One region of the Pseudomonas sp. NPDC090752 genome, then DNA from elsewhere that is predicted to be linked to it. Evidence: predicted binding sites of a transcription regulator. Region 1 holds the regulator's gene; each other region holds the start of a gene.
What was found. The regulator sigma-54, encoded in region 1, starts transcription at its own class of promoters, with help from an activator protein. The targets are predictions, from matches to a motif close to ANTGGCATNNANNTTGCTNT.
Positions count from the first base shown of each region.

Region 2: a site for sigma-54 is predicted at 2,952-2,971, ahead of nirB (nitrite reductase large subunit NirB). Genes of this name have one in related genera too.
Region 3: a site for sigma-54 is predicted at 2,168-2,187, ahead of ACZ6YA_RS07565 (CmpA/NrtA family ABC transporter substrate-binding protein). Genes of this name have one in related genera too.
Region 4: a site for sigma-54 is predicted at 2,265-2,284, ahead of flgB (flagellar basal body rod protein FlgB). Genes of this name have one in related genera too.

Region 1 is NZ_JBVJLI010000003.1:233,326-238,133, forward strand. It holds gene ACZ6YA_RS06250 (HPr family phosphocarrier protein) at 105-377, opposite strand; gene rapZ (RNase adapter RapZ) at 398-1,252, opposite strand; gene ptsN (PTS IIA-like nitrogen regulatory protein PtsN) at 1,255-1,719, opposite strand; gene hpf (ribosome hibernation-promoting factor, HPF/YfiA family) at 1,732-2,040, opposite strand; gene ACZ6YA_RS06270 (RNA polymerase factor sigma-54) at 2,120-3,613, opposite strand; gene lptB (LPS export ABC transporter ATP-binding protein) at 3,788-4,513, opposite strand; gene lptA (lipopolysaccharide transport periplasmic protein LptA) at 4,514-4,808, opposite strand, start outside.
Region 2 is NZ_JBVJLI010000023.1:14,011-18,818, forward strand. It holds gene ACZ6YA_RS23415 (molybdopterin-dependent oxidoreductase) at 1-2,793, shown strand, start outside; gene nirB (nitrite reductase large subunit NirB) at 3,096-4,808, shown strand, end outside.
Region 3 is NZ_JBVJLI010000004.1:71,608-76,415, forward strand. It holds gene rlmKL (bifunctional 23S rRNA (guanine(2069)-N(7))-methyltransferase RlmK/23S rRNA (guanine(2445)-N(2))-methyltransferase RlmL) at 1-212, opposite strand, end outside; gene rmf (ribosome modulation factor) at 775-990, shown strand; gene ACZ6YA_RS07560 (quinone-dependent dihydroorotate dehydrogenase) at 1,075-2,100, opposite strand; gene ACZ6YA_RS07565 (CmpA/NrtA family ABC transporter substrate-binding protein) at 2,229-3,431, shown strand; gene ACZ6YA_RS07570 (ANTAR domain-containing response regulator) at 3,443-4,018, shown strand; gene ACZ6YA_RS07575 (nitrate/nitrite transporter) at 4,180-4,808, shown strand, end outside.
Region 4 is NZ_JBVJLI010000010.1:36,378-41,185, forward strand. It holds gene flgE (flagellar hook protein FlgE) at 1-608, opposite strand, end outside; gene flgD (flagellar hook assembly protein FlgD) at 639-1,346, opposite strand; gene flgC (flagellar basal body rod protein FlgC) at 1,362-1,805, opposite strand; gene flgB (flagellar basal body rod protein FlgB) at 1,808-2,218, opposite strand; gene ACZ6YA_RS14935 (DUF6861 domain-containing protein) at 2,855-4,198, shown strand; gene ACZ6YA_RS14940 (GAD-like domain-containing protein) at 4,218-4,808, shown strand, end outside.

The DNA of each region.
Region 1 (4,808 bases):
CGCATGCCCTGTGGGAGCGGCTTTAGCCGCGAAGCGGGCGACGCGATGGATGGCACCGGCTTCGCCGGTGTTCGCGGCTGAAGCCGCTCCCACAGGAGGGGTTGTCACTCGCCTTCATCGAAGTAGTTGTTGATCAGCGCCACCAACGCCTCCAGGGCATCACTGTCCTGCTCACCCTCGGTGTGCAGGTGAACTTGGGTGCCTTTGCCCGCCGCCAGCATCATCACCGCCATGATGCTCTTGCCATCCACCAGCTTGTCTGGTGCGCGGCCCACCCGCACCTGGCAGGGAAAGCGCCCGGCCACGCCGACGAACTTGGCGGCCGCCCGGGCATGCAGGCCCAGCTTGTTGATGATGGTGATTTCGCGGGCGGGCATCGTGGTGCGGATCCTGTGGGCTAGAGGTCGCGGTGGCGGACCTGGACGTTTTTCAGTGACTGTTGCAGCAATTGGCCGAGACGTTCGGTGATATAGACCGAGCGGTGGTGGCCGCCGGTGCAGCCAATGGCAATGGTGACATAGGCGCGGTTGCTGGCGGCGAAGCGTGGCAGCCATTTGAGCAGGTAACTGGAGATATCGGAAAACATTTCTTCGACGTCCGGCTGTGCGGCCAGGTAATCGATGACCGGTTGCTCCAGGCCGGAATGCTCACGCAATTCGGGCTTCCAGTAAGGGTTGGGCAAGCAGCGCACGTCGAATACCAGGTCTGCATCGACAGGCATGCCGCGCTTGAAACCGAACGATTCGACCAGGAATGCAGTGCCGGGTTCAGGCTGGTTGAGCAGGCGCAGCTTGATCGAGTCGCGCAGTTGATACAGGTTGAGGTTTGTCGTGTCGATCTTGAGGTCGGCAAGGTCGGCGATCGGCCCGAGCAGCTCGCTTTCCACGCGGATCGCTTCGGCCAGCGAGCGGTCGGCGTTGGTCAGCGGATGGCGCCGACGTGTTTCCGAGAATCGCTTGAGCAGTGTGTCTTCGTCGGCATCGAGAAACAGCACATCGCACTGGATATGGCGACCGCGCGCTTCCGCGAGCAGGTCGGGGAAGCGCGACAGGTGGCTTGGCAAGTTGCGAGCATCAATGGACACCGCTACTTTTGGCTGCTGCAGCTCGGTGTTGATCAGCGCGTTTTCCGCCAGCTGCGGTAGCAGGCCGGCAGGCAGGTTGTCGATGCAGTAATAGCCATTGTCTTCCAATACATCGAGGGCGGTGCTTTTGCCGGAGCCGGACCGGCCGCTGACGATGATCAGGCGCATGTTCAGGCCTCGCTCTGTACGTCCAGGACTACCTGATAGAGGGCCTCGCTGCTGGTAGCGCTACGCAGGCGATCGCGCACATCTTTGCGATCGAGCATGCTGGCGATTTGACGCAGCAATTCGAGGTGGGCATCAGTGGCTGCTTCAGGCACCAGCAGGACGAACAGCAGATCGACCGGTGCGCCATCAATGGCGTCATAATCGATCGGAGCGTCCAGGTGCAGCAGGGCGCTAACCGGGCCAGTGCAATCTTTGATGCGGCAGTGAGGGATGGCGATGCCATTGCCGAAGCCGGTGGAGCCGAGCTTTTCGCGAGCAACCAGCTTTTCGAAGACGTCTTGCATCTCCAGCTCAGGCACTTCTTTGGCAATCAGGTTGGCGACCGTTTCCAGGGCGCGCTTCTTACTGCCACCCGGCACGTTCACCAAGGAACGGCCGGGGGTCAGGATGGTTTCAAGTCGGATCATGGATGAGGGGGATCAGCGGGCAGCTGCACCTTGCAGCAGGCTTTGCTGTTTTTCCTTGTGTTTTTTCAGTTGACGGTCGAGCTTGTCGGCCAGGGCATCGATCGCTGCATACATGTCTTCGTGTTCGGCGTTGGCAACCACTTCTCCACCAGGAATCTGCAAGGTCGCTTCGACCTTCTGCTGCAGCTTCTCGACTTTCATGATGACCTGCACGTTGGTGATCTTGTCGAAGTGACTCTCCACGCGGGCGAGCTTTTCAAGCACATAATCGCGCAGCGGCTGGGTGACTTCTACATGCTGTCCACTGATATTGACTTGCATACAGCTTCTCCTTTGTTGCCCGTGCATAAAGAGGCAGGTCTTGCACCTGCCCCACAAACGCTGTGGCACATCTCAGGCGCTACATCAGTCGCTTGCGCTCACTCGACGGTGCGATGCCGAGGGACTCGCGGTACTTGGCGACGGTGCGACGGGCTACCTGGATGCCTTGTGCTTCCAGTAAACCAGCGATCTTGCTGTCACTCAATGGCTTTTTCGGATTTTCCGCCGCAACCAATTTTTTGATGATCGCGCGGATCGCCGTGGACGAGCATTCTCCGCCTTCGGAGGTGCTGACGTGGCTTGAGAAAAAGTATTTCAACTCATAGATGCCGCGCGGCGTATGCATGAATTTCTGCGTGGTCACCCGCGAAATAGTCGACTCGTGCATGCCCACCGCCTCGGCAATGTCGTGCAGCACCAGGGGCTTCATCGCCTCGTCACCGTGGTCGAGGAAGCCGCGTTGGTGCTCGACGATCTGTGTGGCTACCTTCATCAGTGTTTCGTTGCGGCTCTGCAGGCTCTTGATGAACCAGCGCGCCTCCTGCAACTGGTTGCGCATGAACGTGTTGTCGGCGCTGGTATCGGCGCGGCGCACGAACCCCGCGTACTGCGGGTTGACGCGCAGGCGCGGGATCGCTTCCTGGTTCAGCTCGACCAACCAGCGCTCGCTGTCCTTGCGTACGATGACGTCAGGCACCACGTACTCCGGCTCGCTGGACTCGATCTGCGAGCCGGGGCGCGGGTTGAGGCTCTGCACCAATTCGATGACCTGGCGCAACTCGTCTTCCTTGAGCTTCATGCGGCGCATTAGCTGGCTGTAGTCGCGGCCACCCAGCAGGTCGATGAAATCGCTGACCAGGCGCTTGGCCTCGGCCATCCAAGGCGTGCTGGTCGGCAGTTGGCGCAGTTGCAGCAGCAGGCATTCGCCCAGGTTGCGCGAGGCAATACCGGCAGGTTCGAACTGCTGAATGCGGTGCAGCACCGCTTCGACCTCGTCGAGTTCGATGTCCAGCTCCGGGTCGAAGCCGGCGCAGATTTCTTCGAGGGTGTCCTCCAGGTAGCCCTGGCCGTTGATGCTGTCGATCAAGGTCACGGCGATCAGGCGGTCGGTATCGGACATTGGCGCCAGGTTCAGCTGCCACAGCAAGTGGCTTTGCAGGCTCTCGCCGGCCGAGGTGCGGGTGGTGAAGTCCCACTCGTCGTCATCGTTGCTCGGCAGGCTGCTGGCGCTGGTCTGGTAGATGTCTTCCCAGGCCGTGTCAACCGGAAGCTCATTGGGGATTCGCTCGCTCCACTCACCGTCTTCCAGGTTCTCGGCACTGGCGGTGCTTTCCTGGAAACTGTTGTCCTGGACTTCGGTGACCGGTTTGTTCTCGGCGTTGTCCGCCATCGGGTCGCTGTTGTCGAAGTCGTCGCCGTCTTCCTGACGTTCGAGCATCGGATTGGACTCCAGCGCCTCCTGGATTTCCTGCTGAAGGTCCAGGGTGGAGAGCTGAAGTAGGCGGATGGCCTGTTGCAACTGCGGGGTCATCGTCAGTTGCTGGCCCATTTTTAGGACGAGCGATGGTTTCATGGCTGGGGCTAAATACCTTGTTCGCCGGCGCGCATGCGCCATCCACTACACGAGGGCGCCGGAGCGCCAAATTCAAGCAAGTTTTATGCCTTAAATTGTAGCGTTTGCCTAGAGCGCTGTAACAACTTAAGCCCCATCAAGGCGGCAAGCCCGCGCTCCAGGCACACCCTGGGATCAGAGTCGGAACTCGTGGCCCAGGTAGACTTCCTTGACCAGCTCATTGGCCAGGATAGTCTGCGCATCGCCTTCGGCAATCAACTGGCCGTCGTTGACGATGTAGGCGGTTTCGCAGATATCCAGTGTTTCGCGGACGTTGTGGTCGGTGATCAAGACACCGATGCCCTTCGCCTTGAGGTGGTGGATGATCTGCTTGATGTCGCCAACCGAAATCGGGTCGACACCAGCAAAAGGTTCGTCCAGCAGGATGAACTTCGGTGCGGTCGCCAGGGCGCGCGCGATCTCGACACGGCGGCGTTCGCCACCGGACAGGCTCATGCCGAGGTTGTCACGGATGTGGCTGATGTGGAACTCCTGCAGCAGGCTTTCCAGCTCCTTGCGACGGCCCTCGCGGTCGAGTTCCTTGCGGGTCTCGAGGATGGCCATGATGTTGTCCGCCACCGACAGCTTGCGAAAGATCGACGCTTCCTGCGGCAGGTAGCCGATGCCAGCGCGTGCGCGGCCGTGCATGGGCTGGTGGCTGACATCGAGATTGTCGATGCGCACACGGCCCTGATCGGCCTGGACCAGGCCGACGATCATGTAGAAGCAGGTGGTCTTGCCGGCGCCGTTGGGGCCGAGCAGGCCGACGATCTGGCCGCTGTCGATCGACAGGCTGACGTCGCGCACGACCTGCCGCCCTTTGTAGCTCTTGGCCAGGTGCTGGGCTTTGAGGGTTGCCATTTACTCGGCCTTCTTCTTCGGCTGGATCACCATGTCGATGCGCTGACGCGGGGCGGTGACGTTGCCGCCACGACCGGCGGTCGCCACCTGGGACTTGGTGTTGTAGACGATTTTCTCGCCTTCGGTGGTGTTGCCTTCGTTCTCGACCTTGGCGCGATCGGTGAGGATGACCGTGTCTTTCTGCGCCTGGTACTGGATGGTCACGGCCCAGCCTTTCATCTTGTCGGGCTTGGCAGTGCTCTGCTGTTGCTCGAAATAGGCCAGGTTGCCCACCGAGGTGACCACGTCGATGTCG
Region 2 (4,808 bases), on a different contig from region 1:
ACTGGCGCCATCTGCCGCCCCGGCAGCGGGCCGTTCTCGCTGACCGGCCAGCCCAATGCCATGGGCGGTCGCGAGATGGGCTACATGGGGCCGGGCCTGCCGGGCCAGCGCTCGGCACTGGTCGAAGGCGACCGCAGCTTCATCGAGGCGCAATGGGGCTTGGCGTCTGGCAGCCTGCGCGCTGAAGGTGGCGAAGGCACGGTGGCGCTGTTCGAGCAGATGAAAGTGGGGGACGTGAAGGCCTGCTGGATCATCTGCAGCAACCCTGTGGCCAGCGTCGCCAACCGCCAGCAGGTAATCGACGGCCTGCGTCAGGCGGAGCTGGTGATCACCCAGGATGCCTTCCTCGACACCGAAACCAACCGCTACGCCGATATCCTCCTGCCTGCCGCGCTGTGGGCCGAGGGCGAGGGCGTGATGATCAACAGCGAGCGCAACCTGACGCTGATGCCGTGCGCGGTCGAGGCGCCGGGCGAGAGCCTGGCGGACTGGCAGATCATCGCCCGGGTTGCCTGTGCCATGGGCTATGCCGAGGCCTTCGACTACGCCAACGCTGAGGCGGTGTACGATGAGATCCGTCGCTTTTACAACCCGGTCACCGGCTACGATCTGCGTGGCATCGACTACCAGGCGCTGCGCGAAAAACCCCGCCAATGGCCCTGCGCCCCAGGCCAAACGGACGACCGCAGCCCACTGCGCTATGTCGAAAACGGCGATCCCAGCACCCTGCTTTTCCCAACGACAAGCGGCAAGGCCCGCTTTTTCGCCCGGCCCTGGTTACCCGCACCGGAGCTGCCAGACGCCGACTACCCACTGGTGCTCAATACGGGCCGGGTGCAGCACCAATGGCACACCCTGACCAAGACCGGCAAGGTGCCGACGCTGAACAAGCTGGAACCCGGCCCCTTCGTAGAAATCCATCCCGAAGATGCGGCGCGGCTGGGCATCCGCGACAAGGACCAGGTGGCGATCCGCTCGCGGCGTGGCCAGGCCGTACTGCCGGCGCGGGTCAGTGACCGGGTGATGCCTGGCAACTGTTTCGCACCGTTCCACTGGAACGATGTGATCGGCGAGCAGTTGGCGATCAATGCCGTCACCTGCGATGCGGTCGACCCGCTGTCGCTGCAGCCGGCCTTCAAGCACTGCGCCGTCGCCTTGCAGCGAGTTGCCGGTGAGCGCATCGAAGCCCGTGAGCTGAGTATCGAGCCGGCTGAGAGCGCGTCTGTTACGCCACCTCATCAGGTGCTGTGGGCTTCGCAAACGGGTAACGGCGAAGCGCTGGCCGAGCGTTGCGCCGAGCGTTTACGCAGTGGCGGGCTGCAGGTGCAGCTCAGCTGCCTGGAGGCGGTCAGCCCCCGCCAGTTGCAGGGTGCGGCTAGCGTCGTGGTCATCGCCAGCACCTTCGGCGATGGCGATGCACCCGACAGCGCGACGGCGTTCTGGCAGGCGCTGCAGGGCGAGGAGGGCGCGCACTGCGCCCAATTGCCCTACGCCGTGCTGGCACTGGGAGACTCCAGCTACGACCAGTTCTGCGGGTTCGGCCGCAAGCTCGACCAGCGCCTGGCTGAGCTGGGTGGGCGGCGCCTGCTGCCGCGCGTCGACTGCGAGCCGGATTTCGATGAGGCCTTCGCAACTTGGCTCGATGCGCTGTTGCCCGAACTGGGCAGCGCCACCCTGCCGCTGCCTGTGAGTGAACCCGTGACCGGCTACAGCAAGCATCAGCCATGGAATGCCACCTTGCTGGAAAACCGCCTGCTCAATGCCCCGGGTGCCAGCAAGGAAACCCGCCAGCTGGTGTTCGACCTGGCCGGCAGCGATTTCACTTATGCCGCAGGCGATGCCCTGGGCGTATGGCCACGCAACTGCCCGGCGCTGGTGGAAGACATGCTGGCCGCCATGCGGCTTGATGGCCAGGCCCAGGTCCAGTTGAAAGGGCAAGCGGTCATGCCCCTGGCCAAGGCGCTGGCGTCGCACCTGGAGATCGCCAAGGTCACTGCGCAACAACTGCAGGTATTCAGCCTGCAAGCCGCCGAACTGCGGCGCCTGCTGCAGCCTGACTGCAAACGCGAATTGCAGGACTGGCTCTGGGGCCGACAGTTGGTCGATGTACTGCGTGCGTTTCCGCAAGACTTGCCATTGGCTACGTGGCTCGACCTGCTCAAGCCTTTGCAGCCGAGGCTCTATTCGATCAGTTCCAGCCCGCTGGCGCACCCTGGTCAGGTTCACCTGACCGTATCCACGGTACGTTATGGCGAGCGCAAAGGGGTGTGCTCAAGCTTTCTCGCCGACCGTGGGCAGGTGCAGAAGATCGCGATCTTCCCGCAGGTATCCAAGCATTTTCGCTTGCCCGATGACGACACTGTGCCGGTGATCATGGTCGGTCCCGGCACCGGGATTGCGCCGTTTCGCGCCTTCCTCGAAGAGCGCGAAGCCCGGGGGGGCAAGGGGAGTAACTGGTTGTTCTTTGGCGAGCAGTACGCCGCGACCGACTTCTATTACCGGGAGCAGCTGCAGGCGTGGCAGGCGAGCGGCCACCTGCGGCTGGACACGGCGTTTTCCCGGGATCAGGCCGAGAAGATTTATGTGCAGCAGCGCCTGCGTGAGAATGGCGCGCAGGTGTGGCAGTGGCTGGAGGCGGGGGCGTATTTCTATGTGTGCGGAGATGCTCAGCGTATGGCCAAGGATGTGGATGCGGCGTTGCGCGAGGTCATTGCCGAGCATGGGGGCGTGGACGCGGATGCTTACATGGAGGCCTTGAGCAAGGCCAAGCGGTATCGGCGGGATGTGTATTGACGTGCTCCATGTTGGTGAGTGCTGCACTTGGAATGTGCAGTGGCAGTGCTGGCCTCTTCGCGGGCAAGCTCGCTCCCACAGGATTGATATTGTCGCCAATTCTGTGAAAGACCTGTGGGAGCGGGCTTGCCCGCGAAGAGGCCAGCACAGGCAACCCAACTGGCACAGTCCATGCACTATCTCCCACACAACAAGCCTCACTGATCAACGGCGATCAACCCAGGGGCACACCGTGATGAATACAGGCAAAGGCGCCTGGAGCTTCGGCTCCAGGCGCTTTTTTTTTGATCGAGGATCGGCGTATGAAGGCAACAGCGAGCAGCGGGCAACGAGAGCGAGTGGTCATCGTCGGCAACGGCATGGTCGGCCACCATTGCGTCGAGCAACTGGTCGAACGCGGCGCCCTGGCGCGCTTCGAGCTGCATGTGTTCGGCGAAGAGCGCCAACGTGCCTACGACCGCGTGCACCTGTCGGAGTACTTCGGCGGCAGCTGCGCCGAAACCCTGGCCCTGTGCGAGCAAGGCTTCTATGGCGACAACGGCGTGAACCTGCACCTGGGTGAAGCGGTGCTGGAGATCGACCGGGAACGCTGCGAAGTGGTCACCGCCGAGGGCCGCTACGGCTACGACCAGTTGATCCTGGCCACCGGTTCCTATCCGTTCGTGCCGCCGATCGAAGGCTCCAGCGGCAATGCCCGTCTGGTCTATCGCACCCTCGACGATCTCGATGCGATCCGCGCCGCTGCTGCCAATGCTACTCGCGGCGTGGTCGTCGGTGGCGGCCTGCTTGGCCTGGAAGCCGCCAATGCCCTCAAGTCGTTAGGCCTGGAAGCGCACGTGGTGGAGTTCGCCCCTCGTTTGATGCCAGTGCAACTGGACGGCGAAGGCGGCGCGGCGCTCAAGGCGCAGATCGAAGCCCTTGGCGTTGGCGTGCACCTGTCGCGGGCCACCCAGTCGATCAGCGCTGGCGAGGCCTACCGCTACCGCATGAACTTCGATGGCGGCGAGTTCCTCGAGACCGACCTGATCGTGTTCTCCGCTGGCATCCGCCCGCAGGATGCGCTGGGCCGTGCCAGCGGGCTGGAGGTCGCCGCGCGCGGTGGCGTGGTGATCGACAACCATTGCCGCAGCAGCGACCCACGCATCTTCGCCATTGGCGAGTGCGCCTCCTGGAACGGCAGCGTGTTCGGCCTGGTCGCGCCAGGTTACAGCATGGCGCGCAACCTGGCGGCCTTGCTGCTGGGCGAGGCGGCCGGTGAGTTTACCGGCGCCGACATGTCGACCAAGCTCAAATTGCTGGGCGTGGATGTCGGCTCCATCGGCGACGCCCATGGCGCCACGCCAGGCTCGCGCAGCTACCGCTTCATCGACGAGGCCAATGCCGCCTACCGTCGGCTGGTAGTGGATGCCAGTGGCAAGTACGTGCTCGGCGCCGTGCTGGTCGGTGACAACAGCTACTACGACACCCTGTTGCAGTACGCCCAGAACGGCATCGCCCTGCCAGCCGACCCGGCCGCGCTCATCCTGCCGCAAAGCGGTGGGGCGCCAGCCCTGGGCGCCGACGCATTGCCCGACAGCGCGACCATATGCTCCTGCCACAACGTCAGCAAGGGCGCGGTGTGCGCCGCCATAGACAGCGGCTGCGGCGACCTTGCCGCAGTCAAGGGCTGCACCAAAGCAGCGACCGGCTGCGGCGGTTGCGCGGCGTTGCTCAAGCAGGTCTTCGAGCATGAACTGACCGCCCGTGGCGTGACCGTGGACAAGAGCCTGTGCGAACACTTCGCCTACACCCGCCAGGAGCTTTACGGGCTGGTGCGGGTCGGCGGCATCCGCACCTTCAACGACCTGCTCGAACGGCACGGCAAAGGCCACGTCGGTTGCGACATCTGCAAACCGGCGGTGGGCAACATCCTCGCTTCATGCTGGAACCAGCCGATCATGGACCCGGCGCTGGTGCCGCTGCAGGACACCAACGACACCTTCATGGCCAACATGCAGAAAAACGGCACCTACTCG
Region 3 (4,808 bases), on a different contig from region 1:
TTCTTCATGTTGAAGCGTTTGAGCACCAGCAGCACGCGGTTGGCCAGGCGCGACCAGAGGCACAGGCGGTAGGCGGTTTCCATGTCGGCTTCGCCGCGAATGGCCGAGGTGTGCTCACGCACTTCGTCAAGGCCAAGGCCCTTGGCCTCTTCGGCAAGCAGGCCTTCCAGGCCTTTGGGGCAGGTGAGATAGAGTTCGAAACGGTCCGACATGAGTATTCCAGAGCCTTGGGCTATTTGAGTGACGAGGCGACGCATCGCCCCGCCGATGTTTGCCCGAACGCCCTTCCAGCAAGCGTCCGAGTGGCCTCGCCCACACGCACAGTGTGCAGCGGACGGACCAGGCCGCCTGATCGATCTGCTCTCGCCAGTGGCAGAGACAGCTTAGATCATCAGGCAGTACGAATAATTTCTGCCGACTATGGGATCGATGTGACCCTTCGTCGCATTACCAATTATTTCTGTCACCCCGCCGCAACGCTGGCGAAATGACGTCAATCTTCAGCAAACCCCGACCACAGGGGGCTAAACGCTAAACAAGGTTGAGTCGCATTTATTTACTTATCCCCTCACCCACGGAAAGGTTACCTGCTTATGACAAATCGATCATTCACACCGTGACTCGCATTCGTTAGAACTGGTCTCAGGCCGCTTCGCAACGAGGCGGCACTTTCAGCCCGCCACGCCGGCAGCGGGCGCACACCGGCAGAACGACTCTGCCCGGCCTCGGAGAGGCCGACGGGACATTACAGTCAACAAGTGAGGGCAACACCCTATGAGAAGACTTAAGCGTGATCCGTTGGAAAGAGCATATTCACGTGGCTACCAATACGGGGTCACCGGCAAATCCCGCGAACTTTGCCCTTTCAATCTTCCTTCTGTTCGCCAAGCCTGGATCAACGGCTGGCGCGAAGGTCGCGGAGATAACTGGGACGGAATGACTGGCACCGCTGGTATCCATAGACTCAACGAAAATCACGCCGTTGGCTGATCGAGGACACTGAATTCGATTTACCATGCACGCCCCATCCGGGCGGCGGGCGAAGGCCCAGGGGCCCCTTGATGGGGCCCTTTTTTATGCCCGCGGCATTGCCGCGATGGCATCCACCGCTTCACGGATCAGCGCCGGCCCTTTGTAGATGAAGCCTGAGTAGATTTGCACCAGGCTCGCCCCCGCGGCGATCTTCTCGGCGGCATGCCGGCCTTCGGTAATACCACCCGCCGCGATGATCGGTAGTTTGCCACCCAGCTCGCCCGACAGCACCTTGACGATATGGGTGCTTTTCTGCAGCACAGGCGCACCCGACAGGCCACCCGCCTCACCCCCATGTGGGAGATTTTCGACGCCTTCACGGCCCATGGTGGTGTTGGTGGCAATGACCGCATCCATGCCCGATTCCATCAGCGCTGCTGCCACCAGCGCGGTTTCTTCGTCGCTCATGTCCGGTGCGATCTTGATTGCCAACGGCACGCGCTTGCCATGTTCGCCGGCCAGCTGTTCGCGACGCTCGGCCAGGGCATCGAGCAGTTGCTTGAGCGAGTCGCCGAATTGCAGGCTGCGCAAACCCGGGGTATTGGGCGAGCTGATGTTGACGGTGATGTAGCTGGCCTCGGTGTAAACCTTGTTCAGGCAGATCAGGTAGTCGTCGACCGCGCGCTCGACCGGGGTGTCGAAGTTCTTGCCGATATTGATACCCAGCACGCCCTCATGGCGCGAAGCCCGCACACGCTCCAGCAGATGATCGACGCCCAGGTTGTTGAACCCCATGCGGTTGATGATCGCCGTCGCCTCTGGCAGACGGAACAACCGCGGCTTCGGGTTGCCCGGCTGAGGGCGCGGGGTCACGGTACCGATTTCGACAAAGCCGAAACCCAGCTGGGCAAAGCCGTCGATGGCCGCACCATTCTTGTCCAGGCCGGCAGCCAGGCCCACCGGGTTGGCGAAGTTCAATCCCATCACACTCACCGGCAGCGCCGCCGGCTGCTTGCACAGCACGCCGTTGAGCCCAAGGCGGCCACCGGCACCGATCAGGTCCAGGGACAGGTCATGGGAAGTTTCCGGAGAAAGCTTGAACAGCAGCTGGCGGGCCAGGGTATACATGGGCGGGCAAGGCTCAGGGGTAAGTGAGGCTGCGATTATAGCCAGCGCGCGCCCAGCATGACAGCGCCTTGGCACATGCGTTGCTACATCGCCTCACGACGGCCTAATCCGTACAGGCGAGGATCTACGTGAATACATCTGCTCTGGCCTGGGTAAACGGCAGCGACGCGCCGGAAAAGCCCAGCCTCGATATCGGCTTCATGGCCCTGACCGATTGCGCCTCGGTGGTGGTTGCCGCCACCCAAGGCTTCGCTCAACAGCACGGCCTGACCCTCAACCTCAAGCGCCAGGGCTCATGGGCCAGTCTGCGTGACAAGCTGGCCAGCGGCGAACTGGATGCTGCGCACTGCCTGTACGGTCTGGTCTACGCCGTGCACCTGGGCATTGGCGGCGTGCCGGCCAGCGACATGGCCGTGCTCATGGGACTGAACCAGAATGCCCAGGCCATCAACCTGTCGCCTGCCCTGCAGCGCAAGGGCGTGACCAGCCCTGAAGCACTCGCACGCCTGGTGCACCAGAGCGGTGCGCGACTGACCTTCGCCCAGACCTTCCCCACCGGCACCCACGCCATGTGGCTGTATTACTGGCTGGCCAGTCAGGGCATCCACCCACTGCACGACGTCAACAGCGTGGTGGTGCCCCCCGCGCAGATGGCGGCGCACGTTCAGGCTGGCCGCATCGATGGCTTCTGTGTCGGTGAGCCCTGGGCCGCCGCCGCCGTCGCCCAGGGCCAGGGCTTCACCTTGGCTACCAGTCAGTCGATCTGGCCCGACCACCCGGAAAAGGTCCTGGCCTGCGCACGCACCTTCGCCGAACTGTACCCCAACAGTGCACGCGCACTGATCAAGTCGATCCTCGCCGCCAGCCGCTTCATCGAGCAAAGCCAGGAAAACCGCCGCAGCACCGCGCAACTGCTCAGCGGCGCCGCCTACCTGGATACACCCCTCGAAACCGTCGAGCCGCGCCTGCTCGGCAACTATCAGGACGGCCTCGGCAACCAGTGGCAGGATTCACACGCCCTGCGCCTGTTCGACCAGGGCCGGGCCAACCTGCCCTACCTGTCCGACGGCATGTGGTTCATGACCCAGTTTCGCCGCTGGGGCTTGCTGCGCGACGACCCCGACTACTTCGGCGTGGCGCGTCGGGTGCAGCAGCTGGAGCTGTATCACGAGGCCGCCGACGCCCTCGGCGTATCCTGCCCCGCCTCGGTCATGCGCAGTAGCTTGCTGATCGACGGCATCCGCTGGGACGGCAGTGACCCGCACCGCTATGCCCGCAGCTTCCGCCTGCATGCCTTGGGCGATATGCCCACTGCCCGTACCGGTTTGTGAGGGGGACCACCATGCTGCGCATCCTGCTCATCGACGACACCCAGAACAAGCTTGGCCGCCTCAAGGCAGCGTTGCGCGAAGCCGGCTTCGAGGTGATCGAAGCGCCAGACCTGACCATCGACCTGCCCGCCTGCGTCGAAACGGTGCGACCGGATGTGGTGTTGATCGATACCGATTCACCCGACCGCGATGTCATGGAACAAGTGGTGATGGTCAGCCGCGACCAGCCGAGGCCGATCGTGCTGTTCACCGACGAACATGATCCCAGCGTGATGCGCCAGGCGATCCAGGCAGGTGTCAGCGCATACATCGTCGAAGGCATCCACGCCGCCCGGCTGCAGCCGATCCTCGATGTGGCCATGGCCCGCTTCGAGAGCGACCAGGCCCTCAAAGCCCAGTTGCTGGCGCGCGATCTGCAGTTGGCAGAGCGCAAACGCATCGAGCAAGCCAAGGGCTTGCTCATGAAAATGAAGGATTGCAACGAAGAGCAGGCCTATACCCTGATGCGCCGGCAGGCCATGAGCCGCCAGCAGAAGCTGATCCAGGTGGCCGAACAGATCATCGCCATGCACGAAATGCTGGGTTAGCGCCGCCGGCGATGTTGGCCCACCTTTTGCTGGATGAACCACACCGGTAGCCAACGGCGGTTGCCCACAAACCCCGACAAAGACGTCGCTCTCCCCTCCACGCCAGTGGACCGGGTAGCGACGTCTTTTTGTTTCCGTTGCATTGCCGAGTGAGGTGTTCGATGAGTACCAGCTTCTGGAAATCCGGGCATGTGCCCACGCTGTTCGCCGCGTTCCTGTATTTCGACCTGAGTTTCATGGTCTGGTACCTGCTTGGCCCAATGGCGGTGCAGATCGCCGCCGACCTGCAACTGACCACACAGCAGCGCGGCCTGATGGTCGCCACGCCGATTCTGGCGGGCGCGGTGCTGCGCTTCGTCATGGGCCTGCTGGTCGACCGCCTCTCACCGAAGACCGCCGGGTTGATTGGCCAGGTGATTGTCATCCTAGCCCTGGCGAGCGCCTGGTACATGGGCGTGCACACCTATGAACAGGCCCTGCTGCTCGGCGTTTTCCTCGGCGTAGCTGGCGCCTCGTTCGCCGTGTCGCTGCCGCTCGCCTCGCAATGGTACCCACCGCAGCACCAGGGCAAAGCCATGGGTATTGCCGGCGCGGGCAATTCCGGCACTGTTTTCGCCGCCTTGCTGGCCCCGGTACTGGCCGCAGGTTTCGGCTGGAACAACGTGTTCGGCTTCGCCGTGATCCCACTGGTACTGACCCTGGTGCTGTTCGCCCTGCTCGCGCGCAATGCACCACAACGGCCCAAGCCCAAGGCCATGGCCGATTATCTCAAGGCCCTGGGCGACCGCGA
Region 4 (4,808 bases), on a different contig from region 1:
ACCTTGGTCGGGAACGACTTGCTGTAGGTCGTCTCGTCGGTCGGATCGAAAGTCAGGTTGGGGACCATGTTGCCGGTGCCATCGTCGATTTCCAGCGGGATGTCTTTGGCCGAGGAATTCAGGTTGATACCTTGGTCGATCAGGCTGGTGGACTTGGGCTGCAATGCCGAGGTGTCGATCTGCAGGTCGGTCAGCACGCCCTTGGCGATCTTGCCGGTGGAATCAGCGGCGTAGCCTTGCAGGCGCAGGCCGTCCGAAGTGACCACGAAGTTGTCCTTGTCGGCCTGGAAGGCACCGGCACGGGTATAGACGCGCGAGCCGTTGTCGGACAGGACGAAGAAGCCCTGGCCCTGGATGCCCATGTCCAGCACGTTGCCGGTGGTGTTGACGTCACCCTGGGTGAACTGCTGCGACACCGCCGCCAGGCGCACGCCGTTGCCGACCTGATTCTTGCCCACGCCCAGGCGGTTGGCGCCGGCGTAGACGTCGGCGAACTCGGCGCGCGACGATTTGAAACCGGTGGTGTTGACGTTGGCGATGTTGTTGCCGGTAACGTCCAGCTGCTTGTTGGCTGCGTACAGACCGCTAAGGCCGATATTGAAAGACATGAATTCGCTCCTGTGCCGCGCTAGCGGGCCTTAGATACCGATGGTTTGTACGTCGGAGAGGGAAACCTTGCCGACACCCGCGAGGTTGAGGACCATTTCGCCGGTGGCGTTGAAACTGACGCTGGTGACCTTGGCCGGCAGCAGGGTGTTCATCTGCACCGACTGGCCATCCACGGTGGTGCTGGCGGTGAAGGTGTAGGTGCCCGGATCGACCTTCTCGCCGCTGTTGTTGGTGCCATCCCAGATGAAGTCGGCATAACCGGCTTTCTGCTCGCCCAGCTCGATGGTCTTGACGGTGTTGCCGTCCTTGTCCTTGATGGTGACCTTCGCTTCGCCGATCGCCTGCGGCACCACGAACTGTGCATTGAAACTCTCGGCGGTATCGACCACGGCCTTGTCGTTCTGCACGACCACCGAACGGCCGACCAGCGACGACGCCTGCAGGGCCTGAGACGAGGCCATGGCGTTGGTGATGCTGGTGACCGAATCGTTCAGCGAGGTGATGCCTTCGAGGCTGCTGAACTGCGCCAACTGCGCCACGAACTCGCCGTTGTCCTGCGGGTCCAGCGGGTTCTGATGCTGCATCTGGGTAACCAGCAGCTGCAGGAACGCGTCCTTGCCGAGCGTGTCGGTACCGGTCTTGGACGCGGTATCGGCGGTTTTTTTGGTGGTACTGCCTACACCCGATGCCGTCAGGACATCGTTGAGGTTCACACCGCTGGTGCTATCGACTGCCATGGTCTGGATTCCTTATCACTGACCCAGGGTCAGGACTTTCTGCATCATGTTCTTGGCGGTGTTCATCAGCTCGGCGTTGGTCTGGAACGCCCGGCTGGCGGAGATCATGTCAGCCATCTCCTCGACCACGTTGACGTTCGGGTAGTAGACGTAGCCGTCCTTGTTCGCCGCCGGATGATTGGGCTCGTAGCGCGCTTCCAGATTGCTCTGGTCTTCGATGATGCCCTTGACCTCCACGCCCTGCCCTGCCTCGCCCTGATCTTCGAACAACGACTGGCTGCCGCCGGCCTGGGCATTCTGGAAGGTAGTGGCGAACACCGGGTGGCGCGCACGGTAGGTCTGGTCGATGCTCGACGAGACGGTCTCGGCGTTGGCGATGTTCGAGGCGACGGTGTTGAGGCGGGTGTTCTGCGCACTCATGCCGCTACCGGCAATGTTGAAAACGCTGGACAGGGACATGGTTATTCTCCGCGCAGGGCCGATACCAGCCCTTTGAATTTGCTGTTGAGCAGGGTGAAGCTGGCCTGGAAGCCCATGGCGTTTTCCGTGTAGTTCGCTTGCTCGATCTGGGCGTCCACGGTGTTCTGGTCGATCGACGGCTGGCTCGGCGTGCGGTACTGCAGCGTGTCGTCGGCCATCGCCAGGCCTTCAGCCTCGATGTGCCGGCTGTTGGTGCGGTCCATGGCGAAGCGGCCACCGGTTTGCTGCTTCTGGCTTTCGGCGGCGAGCACCGAAGAGAAGTCCATGTCACGCGCCTTGTAGTTGGGCGTGTCAGCGTTGGCGATGTTGTTGGCCAGCACTTCGGCGCGCTGGGCGCGGAAGCCCAGGGCCTTTTCATGGATGCCAAGCGCCTTGTCGAAACTGATGCTCATGTCGGGGAAACCTTCGAAGGTTGACCGGAAACTTGTTGGCCAAGCTATAGCAAGGGCTGTGCCAACAGCTTGGAAGCCCGAAAATACTGGGCCACGACACGCATCATTGACTGGGTGCTGCCAGAAAAGCGGCAAAGTGCTTCCGCATGGCGGGAGGAAAGCGGCAATTGCCGGGTGGCAAAAGCGGCAAAACAAAAAATTGACGTCAGAGGGCGTGGGGTGGGCAAAAGCGCCTGCCGGGAGGTTTTTGCGCTCTTGAGATCGAGCGCCGCCCGCGCGGCGCATCGCGGATGAATCCGCTCCTACAGTCTACCTCCGGCCAATTTTGTCAGTGATATCACCGCTGTCAGCCTTGGTGGATGGCTTGATATCGAGTTGTACACACAAGACGGACAGCGAAGATGCCACAGACATAACTGGCCGAAGGTAGACCGTAGGAGCGGATTCATCCGCGATGCGCCGCGCGGGCGGCGCTCGATCTCATGGGCGCTAAAACAATCACGCCAAGCACACCAGAACACAGCACAATCCCCACCATTCAGCGACGATATAGACTTTTCCTACAGCTTTCTCAGAAATGATTACGCTCGATCCATGATGTGATTCCCCCTGCACAAACTTGTCAGGGAGACACACATGCTTCTGAACCACCTCGTGCCCTCATGGCACGAGATCGAATCACGCATCATCGATGAAATGGGCTATCAGGGAGGCGCCCATTTCGTCGATCAGTACAACCAACCGGTCGCCTCACTGGCACTCAACATTCGCCGCATCAGGGCCGTCCAATCCGCTTTCAACCAAGCCGAATGGCAAGCCGCGCACCTCTTGCGCCAACGCTTCGCCGACTTGGAAATCGCCAGCATCCTCGACGAACTATTGGTCGTAGTCCGGCAGATGGCGATGATCGTCGTCGGCAGTGCCGTTACCGGCGGCGCCATCGGTGCCGGCATCGGTGCCTTTGGCGCAGGTGCCGGGGCTCTTCCCCTCGCCGGGGTCGGTGCCGCGATGGGCCTGAAGGTCAGCGGCTGGATCCTCGGCGTACTCGGCCTGTCCTCCATCGCCGAGTTCTTCATCGAAGGCTTGCCGCGCATAGGCGAGTACTACCTGGACGGCATCCGCAGCGCTTGGGAAGGCACGCACGACGAAGGCTTGAGCCCGTTCGGCCGGGATGATCCGAATGCGATATCGCGGGCCGCGCATTCGATTGCCCTTGGCCATGTGGAAGTCGTTGTGCTGTTGCTGGGGGCGATTGTTTCGTACCTCACACGGGGACGCGGCGATGCCCGGGTGCTGGCGCAGGAAATGGCGGCCAGCAACAAGGGTGCGCGGCTTGGGCAATGGATGCTCAAGCATGAAGAGGGGTTGAAGAAGCGGCCGGATTTGCAGGTGCCGGAGCGGCGCAAGGGAGCGGTTAATGATCCACAGCCCGCGCCGACTAATCGGCCTGCGGGGAAAGACAAGGAGCCTTCGACAGCCAAGCCCGGTAGCATGCCGCTGCATACGGTGGCTTGTTTCAAAGCGGACAATTTGCCGGCTTCCAAGCATGGGGAATTTGAACGGCAGTTGAAAGGGCAGCAGGATGGACTGAACCGGCTGACGGTAGACGAGTTTCTGGAAAATGTTGCCAACCCGGTGAAGCGTGATCCAGCTGTCGCACGCAAGGCTCGGCGAGAGTTGAAAAAAAGCCTGGAGGAGAGAATTCAGGAAGAACTATCCAACACAATGAGTCATGCCGACGCTAGAAAAGAGGCCATCAAGCAAGCTAAGGAAACAATGACAACCCTCGCCGCGCTGCATAATCCAGACTTAAGCGCAGGCGGCAAAGACGTGATATCTGGCTTCGGCGATAGGCAAGTCAATTCGACCATCGGCCCTCAATGGAAGACCAAATTGAGCAATATGAAAACTGCAGCTGAGCAGATGGCGAACCTCGACAGACGTACAGCACTGATGAACGTCAAACTCCATAAATGCTGATTTAAGGTGGCAACTTACGATGGACGAAGCATTCACTATTTTTATCGAATCAATGGGGCACCCCATCTATCGGCAGGAGGTTCCCACATCAAGCATTGAGCGCTACAAAGGAAAACTGCCAAATCAACTATTGGAGTATTGGGCAGAACATGGGTGGTGCGGGTATGCCGACGGATTATTTTGGACAGTTAATCCTCAAGAGTATGAAGGCGTGACCGCTTCATGGATCGAGGGAACGAACTTAGGTGAAAGAGACAAATACCACCTGATTGGCAGAAGCGCTTTCGGCGACCTTTATTTCTTCGGAGAGCAAACGGGATTTTCGTTAAAAATTATCGGTTACTATTCTTTCTACAATGGCATACATAGAAAACTAACGGACATGGACCGGCATGTGCAAAGCTTTTTCGCTATGAAAGATAGAGAAATTGATGACTTTGAGGATATGTTTGAGCCTCTCAAGAAAAGGCTCGGCGCACCTAAGCATGACGAGATGTATGCTTTTGTTCCAGCATTGCTGCTTGGTGGGACAGCCAAGGTTGACCATGTCGAAAAAGTGAAAGCGGTGGAACATCTTATTTTCCTATCACAGCTTTCCCCCCTTGAGCCC